2 regions of the Pantoea sp. LS15 genome follow, and region 1 is predicted to be linked to the other one. Evidence: riboswitches for the same ligand, from Rfam matches in the RefSeq annotation. Region 1 holds a riboswitch; the other holds the start of a gene.

Region 1 (4,318 bases):
ATGCTGCTGGTGCCAGGGTTTGCCGAATATCGCCGGGCATTACAGCAGCAGGGTTGCCAGATAATCGACTACGCGCTGAGTGAGCAGAACGGGTTCCAGGTGGATTTCTCCATACTGGACGCCGTTCGCGCGCACAGGCCCGATTGCCTGTTTATCGCAACGCCGAATAACCCTACCGGACTCATGCCTGATGCCGGTCTTCTCGATCAACTGGCCTCGCTGTGCGAAACGCTGGAGATTTCGCTGATTGTTGATGAAGCTTTTATTGATTTTCTGCCGCAGGGATCCATGCTGGCGCCGCGACTGGCTGAGTCACGTTATCTTTACCTGCTGCGTTCTCTGACCAAGTTTTTTGCTATTCCCGGACTGCGCCTTGGGTATCTGCTCAGCGGAAATACGCAGACTATTCGCCAGCTTAAACGCACCCGTGAGCCCTGGTCCGTGAATGCCTTTTCGGCACTTGTGGGGCAACATTTGTTGCTGGATGAGGACTATATTTCTCGCAGCCATGCCTTTATCGCCCGGGAGCGGGATTTCCTGTGGCAGGCGATGACGCGTTTTTCATCGCTGGTGGTCTGGGAGCCGCAGGCCAATTTTATTTTCTTCCGCTGCGTGCGTCAGGGGTTCGACCTGAAAGCGGCACTGCTTGGTCACCATATCCTTATTCGCCACTGCGAAAACTATCCAGGGCTCGATCGCGACTACTATCGGATTGCCGTGCGTACTGAAGCGGAGAACCGTCGGTTTATTGCCGCGCTAACTGACGTTTTACAAGGCTAGGCGATGGACTATTTCCCGATTTTTTGCAATCTGAAGGGTAAACGCTGCCTGATCGTAGGTGGTGGGCAGGTGGCGACGCATAAGGCAAAGGGGCTGCTGGCTGCCGGGGCTGAGTTGTGTCTGGTTGCGCCCTCCCTGACGCCGGAACTCGCCAGCCTGCACGCGTGCGGTGACATCGAGTGGGTCCCGGCGACGTTTGCGCCGCAGTATCTGCAATCATGCTGGCTGGTTATTGCCGCAACCAGCGATCCGCAGGTGAACCGTCAGGTCGCCAGGGCCGCCAGCGCGGAGCGTCTGTTTTGCAATGTCGCAGACGACCCTTCTGCTGCCACCTTTATCTCACCGGCCATTATTGACCATTCGCCGGTCATTATTGCACTTAGTTGCGGAGGCAACGCGCCGGTCTACAGTAAGATCCTCAAAGCACATGTCGCAGCCCATCTTCCTCCGGACATGCGAGAAAGCGTGCGGCTGGCGGGGGCGCTGCGTGAAAGGGTGAACGGCGCATGCGTTGACCGGGATCGCAAGCGCGCATTTTGGGCCGCATTCTTCCGGCATGTTCCGCTGCAACAGGCTTTAGCGCAGAATCACGAGCAAGAGGTTAAGCAGCAGGTCGAGTGGCTCATCCAGCACAAGTTGCTGTCAGAGTAGCGTCACGCCGCCTTTTACCATCCGCAGCAGGTGCTGTTCAGGCCAGTGACGGGTGAGCTGTTTTTTTGCTAACAGCCATTTCACATAATCGACATCGTCTTTATTTCTGTCCAGCATCAACCCCACGACGCTGCCGCTGTGCGCCACGTTCACCCCGTAGATGCCGCACTCCTCCACCAGTGAGAGCAGTGCGTCAAAATCCGGTTTAGGTAACAGTGTCTGGCTGGCGATGGCGCTGAGGGTTGCCGCTTCTCCCATCCGGTAAGGGTTTTGCGTCATACAGGATTCCTGTACTTTTTCCCATGCACGCTTCAGCGCTGGCGCACCGGCATGTAACCCAGCCTGACGTGGGATGCGGTGATAATCGGCCGTGCGCAGCGTTTGCGGACTTTCAAGAACAAGCAGATCGAGATTGGGCTGGGTGTCACATGAAATCTGCGTGGAAGCGTCGTTATGATCGAAAAGGGTCAACTGGTGAAACACGGTACTGTCGGTAGGTTCGAGTGAAACGCAAAGCGTTGCCAGTGTGCTTTCGTCAAGCTGATGCCCCAGATGGTGGGCGGTGGCGATGGCGGTGGCGGCGATATCTGCGGTGCTGCTGGCCATCCCTTTGGCAATCGGGATGGTCGAATGCACATCAATGCGGATATCCTGGCTCAACTGCGCCGGGTAGTGCCAGTGCTGCAATAACCGCTCGACCATCGCGCGCGACAGTGGGCGTTCATCCGCCAGGGCTGAGCCGTGGCTCACCTCAACCATGCTGTACCATTCGACAGGGCAGGAGACCAGTTTCTCACTGCCCAAAATCCAGCCCTGGATAAGCTCACCGCACGACGCGGGGCATTGCGCAACAGCCACGTTTCCACCTTTCTGGTCTGCAAATTCTGAAGCATAGTGTCATGAGGATATCCCTCGTACCTTGATATACCGCAAATTCTCCCCTGGATAACCTACATATTATTCTGCAATTCTGCTGAATACGTTACGCATCAATAAAGCCACACGAACTTACGTTGAATAGCAATATTATGTGCTAGCCAGGTTTTAATACCTTAATGAATTTTGATCACGATAAAATGAAAAAATATCAAGTGGTGCAATAACTTGTCGTAGCGCAATAAATATTGAGATTTTAAGCGTAATTATCTTTGCTTTTAATTTTTTGTGATAAAACGTTGAGTTATTGAGGAAGGTGTCAATTATTCTGGCGCCACGTTTTACACAGCATGTATTTCATTACGGTTAAGTATTTGCCTAAGGTGAAGTGAAACGCCGTAAATAGCATTGCTGTTTTATAACGCGCTATTTTCTCATTATGTAAGCCGACCGGTTTGCCACATTTGTGGTAGGGAAGGGGGTGATAATCCCCCGCAGCCCCCGCTGCTGTGATGCTGACGACCCCGTAATGACCACTGATCGTGAGATTGGGAAGGACGGGCGAGGAGGACGCTAAGCCAGAAGACCTGCCTGTCGGGAACGTTCAACAACTTCGGTGGGAAGTGGGTTGTACTGATACATCATACAGTCGAAAGACTGGGGTTACGTGTATCTATACCTCCCGACCACCCTGGACAGGATCAGGGCCATGGCGGCAAAGCAGTACGCGTTTGTTCTTGCAGGTACCGGAAGCGGTTGTGGTAAAACCACGGTGACGCTAGGCCTGTTGAGTCTGTTAAAACAGCGTGGGTTACGCGTCCAGCCATATAAAGTGGGCCCTGACTATCTTGATACCGGCTGGCATACCAAAGTCAGCGGTACGTCCTCCCGCAACCTCGACAGCTTCATGCTCCCTGAACCGATACTCAACGCGCTGTTCTGCGAGCATATGCAGCAGGCGGATATCGCAGTGATTGAAGGTGTGATGGGGCTGTATGACGGCTACGGCACGGATCCGAATTATTGCAGCACCGCCGCGATGGCAAAACAGTTGGGCTGCCCGGTGATACTGCTGGTGGATGGCAAGGCGGTCTCGACTTCAATTGCTGCCACGGTAATGGGCTTTCAGCGATTTGATCCCACCCTCAATATTGCCGGGGTGATTGTCAATCGCGTCAACAGCGAATCACATTATCAGTTGCTCAAAACGGCAATTGAACACTACTGCACGGTACCCGTCCTGGGTTATGTGCCGCGCGTTGAAGGCGTCGGTTTGCCCGAGCGCCATCTGGGACTGGTCACCGCCCGGGAGTCGGTCGCGGACCTGCAGACCTGGCAAAATTTTGCCGCCATTCTCGAACGTACGCTGGACATCGGACAACTTCTCTCGCTCAGCCAGATGGTGTCACTGCCGCAGGGCTCCTGGGCTGCGCTCCCTGATGGGGACGCCGGGCGCGGGTTGACGCTCGCGATGGCCGATGACGAGGCCTTCAACTTCTATTATGCGGATAACATCACGCTACTCGAACGTACCGGGGTCGACATTATCCGCTTCAGCCCGCTGCGCGACACCCATTTACCTGACTGCCAGATGGTCTGGCTCGGGGGCGGTTACCCGGAGCTGTACGCGGCACGGCTTGCGGAAAACACCACGATGCTTGCCAGCCTGCGGGAGGCGCATCGGCGAGGCGTGGCGATCTACGCCGAGTGTGGTGGGCTGATGTATCTCGGCAGCACGCTGGAAGATAGCGCGGGGATCACCCACCGGATGGCCAATGTTATCCCCGGCCGCAGCAGGATGGGTAAACGGCTGACCCGTTTTGGCTATTGTGAGGCGCAGGCGCGCCAGTCCACGCTGCTGGCCGATAGCGGAGAGGTGCTGCGTGGGCATGAATTTCACTATTCCGACTTCTCTCCCCAAACCCCCGCGGTACTGGCGTGTCGCAAAGTACGCGATGGCGTAACGATGCAGGAGTGGGCGGGCGGCTGGCAGGTTGGCAACACGTTCGCA
Region 2 (4,318 bases), on a different contig from region 1:
CCAATTATCGTTGTGCTTTTTTCGGGCAGTGGAGCACAAACCGCACGTAAACAATCATTCACAAAGCCAGGCAAACAGATTAATTTTATTCTCTGGTATAGTGCCATTAGGCCTTTGGAAGGATTCAACTATCGTGATGGGCGTAAGAGCACAACAAAAAGAGAAAACCCGGCGTTCGCTGGTGGAAGCCGCATTCAGTCAACTGAGTGCCGAGCGTAGTTTTGCCAGTTTGAGCCTGCGTGAAGTTGCGCGCGAGGCCGGGATTGCGCCAACGTCCTTCTATCGTCACTTCCGTGATGTGGATGAACTGGGTCTGACCATGGTCGACGAAAGTGGTCTGATGCTTCGCCAGCTCATGCGCCAGGCGCGTCAGCGTATCGCAAAAGGTGGCAGCGTGATCCGCACCTCCGTGTCGACCTTTATGGAATTTATCGGCAATAACCCCAACGCGTTTCGTCTGCTTCTGCGCGAGCGTTCCGGAACCTCTGCGGCGTTTCGTGCTGCCGTCGCGCGTGAAATTCAGCATTTCATCGCGGAACTTGCCGACTATCTTGAACTCGAAAACCATATGCCGCGTGCGTTTACAGAAGCACAGGCTGAGGCGATGGTGACGATTGTTTTCAGCGCGGGTGCCGAAGCGCTGGATATCAGCATTGAACAACGCAAGCAGCTCGAAGAGCGACTGGTATTACAGTTGCGCATGATTTCTAAAGGTGCGTACTACTGGTATCGCCGTGAACAAGAGAAACTGGCACATCAAACCGAAGAGTGAAGGTGAGTAATGAAACAGTCAGGTCAGGATAAAGGGACGCTGTTGCTGGCATTGATCGCTGGCTTATCCATTAATGGTACGTTTGCCGCTATTTTTAGCTCAATCGTGCCATTTTCGATTTTCCCGCTAATTGCACTGGTGCTGACGGTTTACTGTCTGCATCAACGTTACCTGAACCGCACTATGCCGGTCGGGTTACCGGGGTTGGCTGCCGCCTGCTTTATTCTGGGTGTGTTGCTGTATAGCACGGTGGTGCGTGCCGAGTATCCGGATATCGGCTCTAACTTCTTCCCTGCGGTACTGTCTGTGGCGCTGGTGTTCTGGATTGGCTCGCGCATGCGTAGCCGTAAGAGCCAGTTACCAGAGTAAAAGGTTTTGTCATTGTAGGCCGGATAAGCGAAGCGCCATCCGGCTTTTTTGGCAGGTGGCGCTTCGCTTACCTGCCCTACAAGGCCCACATTACTTTGCCGTGAGCAGTACACCGCACTCCATATGGTGCGTATACGGGAATTGATCGAACAGCGCCAGACGTTCAACCTTGTGCGTCTGGCCTAATGTTTCGAGGTTCTTGCACAGCGTCTCCGGATTGCAGGAGATGTACAAAATACGCGGGTACGCCTGCACCATCTTCTCGGTTTCGCTGTCCAGGCCACTGCGCGGCGGATCGACAAAAATCGTCTCACACTGGTAACTCTTCAGGTCGATACCCTGTAATCGATTGAACTCACGTACGCCGTTCATTGCCTGCGTAAACTCTTCTGCGGCCATACGAATGATCTGCACGTTGTCGATATGATTGGCCGCGATGTTGTACTGTGCAGCCGCAACCGATGGTTTGGCGATTTCTGTGGCCAGCACGCGTTCGAAATTTCGCGCCAGCGCCAGCGAGAAGTTGCCGTTACCGCAGTACAGCTCAAGCAGATCGCCCGTCGACCCTTCCGTCGCCTTCAGCGCCCATTCCAGCATCTGCACGTTCATCGCAGCGTTCGGCTGGGTGAAGCTGTTCTCGACCTGACGATACACCATCTCTTTACCTGCCACCGGCAGACGCTCGTCGATGTAATCCTGATCCAGCATGATTTTGGTTTTGGTGGCACGGCCAATCAGATGAACATTGATGTTCTGCGCGCGCAGTGCATCGCGCAGGGCTTCTGCCTGCTCACGCCACTCGTCATTCAGCGCTTTGTGATACAGCAGAGAGACAATCGCCTGGTTACTTTGAGTAGTCAGGTAGTCAATCTGGAACAGCTTATTGCGCAGCACTGGGTTGGTGCGCACACCGTCCATAATGAGGGTCATGAGCTGGTTAATCAGCTCGCTTGCCGCCGGAAAACTGTCTACGCGGATACGGGATTTTGTCTGCTGATCAAAAATGATGTGGTACAGGTCGTCACCGTCGTGCCAGATGCGGAATTCAGCGCGCATGCGGTAGTGGCTGACAGGAGAGCGGAACACCTCGGGAACGGGCGCGTTGAAAGGCGTCATAATACTTTGCAGGCGGACAACTTTCTCTGCCAGCTGCGCGTCGTACTGTTCTGTCGGGAGGTGTTCTGGGGTCATGATGCGTCCTGAGTGATAAAGAATTACGCGGGGATTGTAGGCATTGTTCAGGGGATGTCCAGATTTAATGGCTAATAGCTATCTGGACATCTATACGTGTCTAATTGTAGCATTCTGTTTCCGGTCTCCTGAGAGTGAAAAGGGAATCCAGTGTAAATCTGGAGCTGACGCGCAGCGGTAAAGACTGGCGGGATGAGAGTTGTAGACACTGTGAAAATGGGAAGTCTTCATCCTTATAAAGCCACCTAGCCCGAAGACCTGCCGGGATCACGTCGCATTTGGTTTCATTATCGCGTGCTATAGATGAGGCCTGCGGCATCCTTCTTATATTGTGGATGCTTTAACAATGATTAAAAAAGTATCGCTGCTGACGGCGTTGTCCGTCACGGCATTTTCGGGCTGGGCGCAGGATAGCGAAGACTCGTTGGTGGTGACTGCAAACCGTTTTGAACAACCGGCAAAAACCGTTCTGGCTCCGACATCTGTTGTGACGCGTGAAGATATTGAACGCTGGCAGGCAAAGAGTGTGGTGGAAATCATGTCACGTCTGCCTGGCGTGGATATCGCGCAAAGCGGTGGAATGGGCACGAACTCTTCGACTTTTATTCGCGGAACCGAATCTCGCCATGTGCTGGTGCTGATTGACGGTATTCCTTTGAATAACGCCGGGATCAGCAACGTTCCTGACCTGAGCCAGATCCCGACTTCCCTGATTCAGCGTATTGAATACATTCGTGGCCCACGTTCGGCCCTGTATGGCTCCGACGCGATTGGCGGTGTGATCAACATCATTACCGGGCGCGATAAACCGGGCGCGGAAATATCTGCGGGTGTGGGGTCTAAGGGTTACCAAACCTATGATGGCTCTTTCCAGCAGGTTCTTGATAAAACCAAAATCACCATGGCGGGTAACTACACCTATACCCGTGGTTTTGATATTGCTGCGAACGATGTCCCGCGCCAGCCGGATCGTGATGGCTTTATGAGTAAGTCGTTATACGGCTCTGTGGAACAGCAGATCACCGATAGCGTGAGCGGCTTCTTCCGTGGTTTTGGTTATGACAACCGCACGGCGTATGACGGTTACGATACTTACAATGATGATTACACGGCGATACTCGGCACCCCGGACACGCGTCAACTGTATAGCCAGAACTGGGATACCGGTCTGCGCTTTAGCCAGGGAATTTATCAATCTCAACTGGTGGCAGGCTATGGTCGCAGCAAAGACCTGAACTATGATCCGAGCAAAGGTCGCTATGCAGCCTCTTCCAGCATGGATGATGTGAAGCAATACACCGCTCAGTGGATGAACAATGTGGCCGTCGGTCACGGTAATATCGGAGCAGGTCTGGACTGGCAGAAACAGAAAGCCCAGCCGGGGACGGCATCTCTGAAGAAAGGCTACGAGCAGCACAATACGGGTGTTTTCCTCTCCGGTATGCAGCAGTTTGATAGCGTGACGCTGGAAGCCGCCGCCCGTAATGATGACAACTCGAACTTCGGCAACCACAGCACCTGGCAAACCAGCGCGGCCTGGGAGTTTATCGAAGGATATCGCTTCATTGCCTCCTACGGTACGGCCTATAAAGCGCCAACCATGAGCCAGATCCACAGTACGAAGTACGGCAACCCGGATCTTAAACCTGAAGAGAGCAAGCAGTGGGAAGGCGGATTTGAAGGCTTAACCGGCCCGGTGAGCTGGCGTGTTAGCGCTTACCGTAACGATGTCGATAATCTGATTGGTTACGATCAGATGAACCGTCCTTACAACGTGGACAAAGCGCGTATCGAAGGGGTTGAAGCCACCGCTCAGTTTGATACCGGTCCGGTAAGCCATCAGGTCTCTTATGACTATGTTGATCCGCGCAATGCAAACACCAATGAAGTGCTCAAGCGTCGCTCTAAACAGCAGGTGAAATATCAGCTCGACTGGCAAACCTGGGATATTGACTGGGATCTTGCATACCGTTATCTGGGCACTCG

The links. Region 1 has a riboswitch for cobalamin ahead of HED65_RS09080 (cobyrinic acid a,c-diamide synthase CobB). Riboswitches for the same ligand answer to the same signal wherever they lie in the genome.
Region 2: another riboswitch for cobalamin. It lies ahead of btuB (TonB-dependent vitamin B12 receptor BtuB); the one in region 1 lies ahead of HED65_RS09080 (cobyrinic acid a,c-diamide synthase CobB).

Annotation. Positions count from the first base shown of each region.
Region 1 covers NZ_JAAVXA010000004.1:264,513-268,830, reverse strand. The annotation lists gene cobD (threonine-phosphate decarboxylase CobD) at 1-780, shown strand, start outside; gene HED65_RS09090 (precorrin-2 dehydrogenase/sirohydrochlorin ferrochelatase family protein) at 784-1,431, shown strand; gene HED65_RS09085 (GHMP family kinase ATP-binding protein) at 1,423-2,289, opposite strand; cobalamin riboswitch at 2,742-2,916, shown strand; gene HED65_RS09080 (cobyrinic acid a,c-diamide synthase CobB) at 3,017-4,318, shown strand, end outside.
Region 2 covers NZ_JAAVXA010000022.1:1,445-5,762, reverse strand. The annotation lists gene fabR (HTH-type transcriptional repressor FabR) at 134-772, shown strand; gene HED65_RS21420 (YijD family membrane protein) at 782-1,141, shown strand; gene trmA (tRNA (uridine(54)-C5)-methyltransferase TrmA) at 1,232-2,332, opposite strand; cobalamin riboswitch at 2,437-2,612, shown strand; gene btuB (TonB-dependent vitamin B12 receptor BtuB) at 2,679-4,318, shown strand, end outside.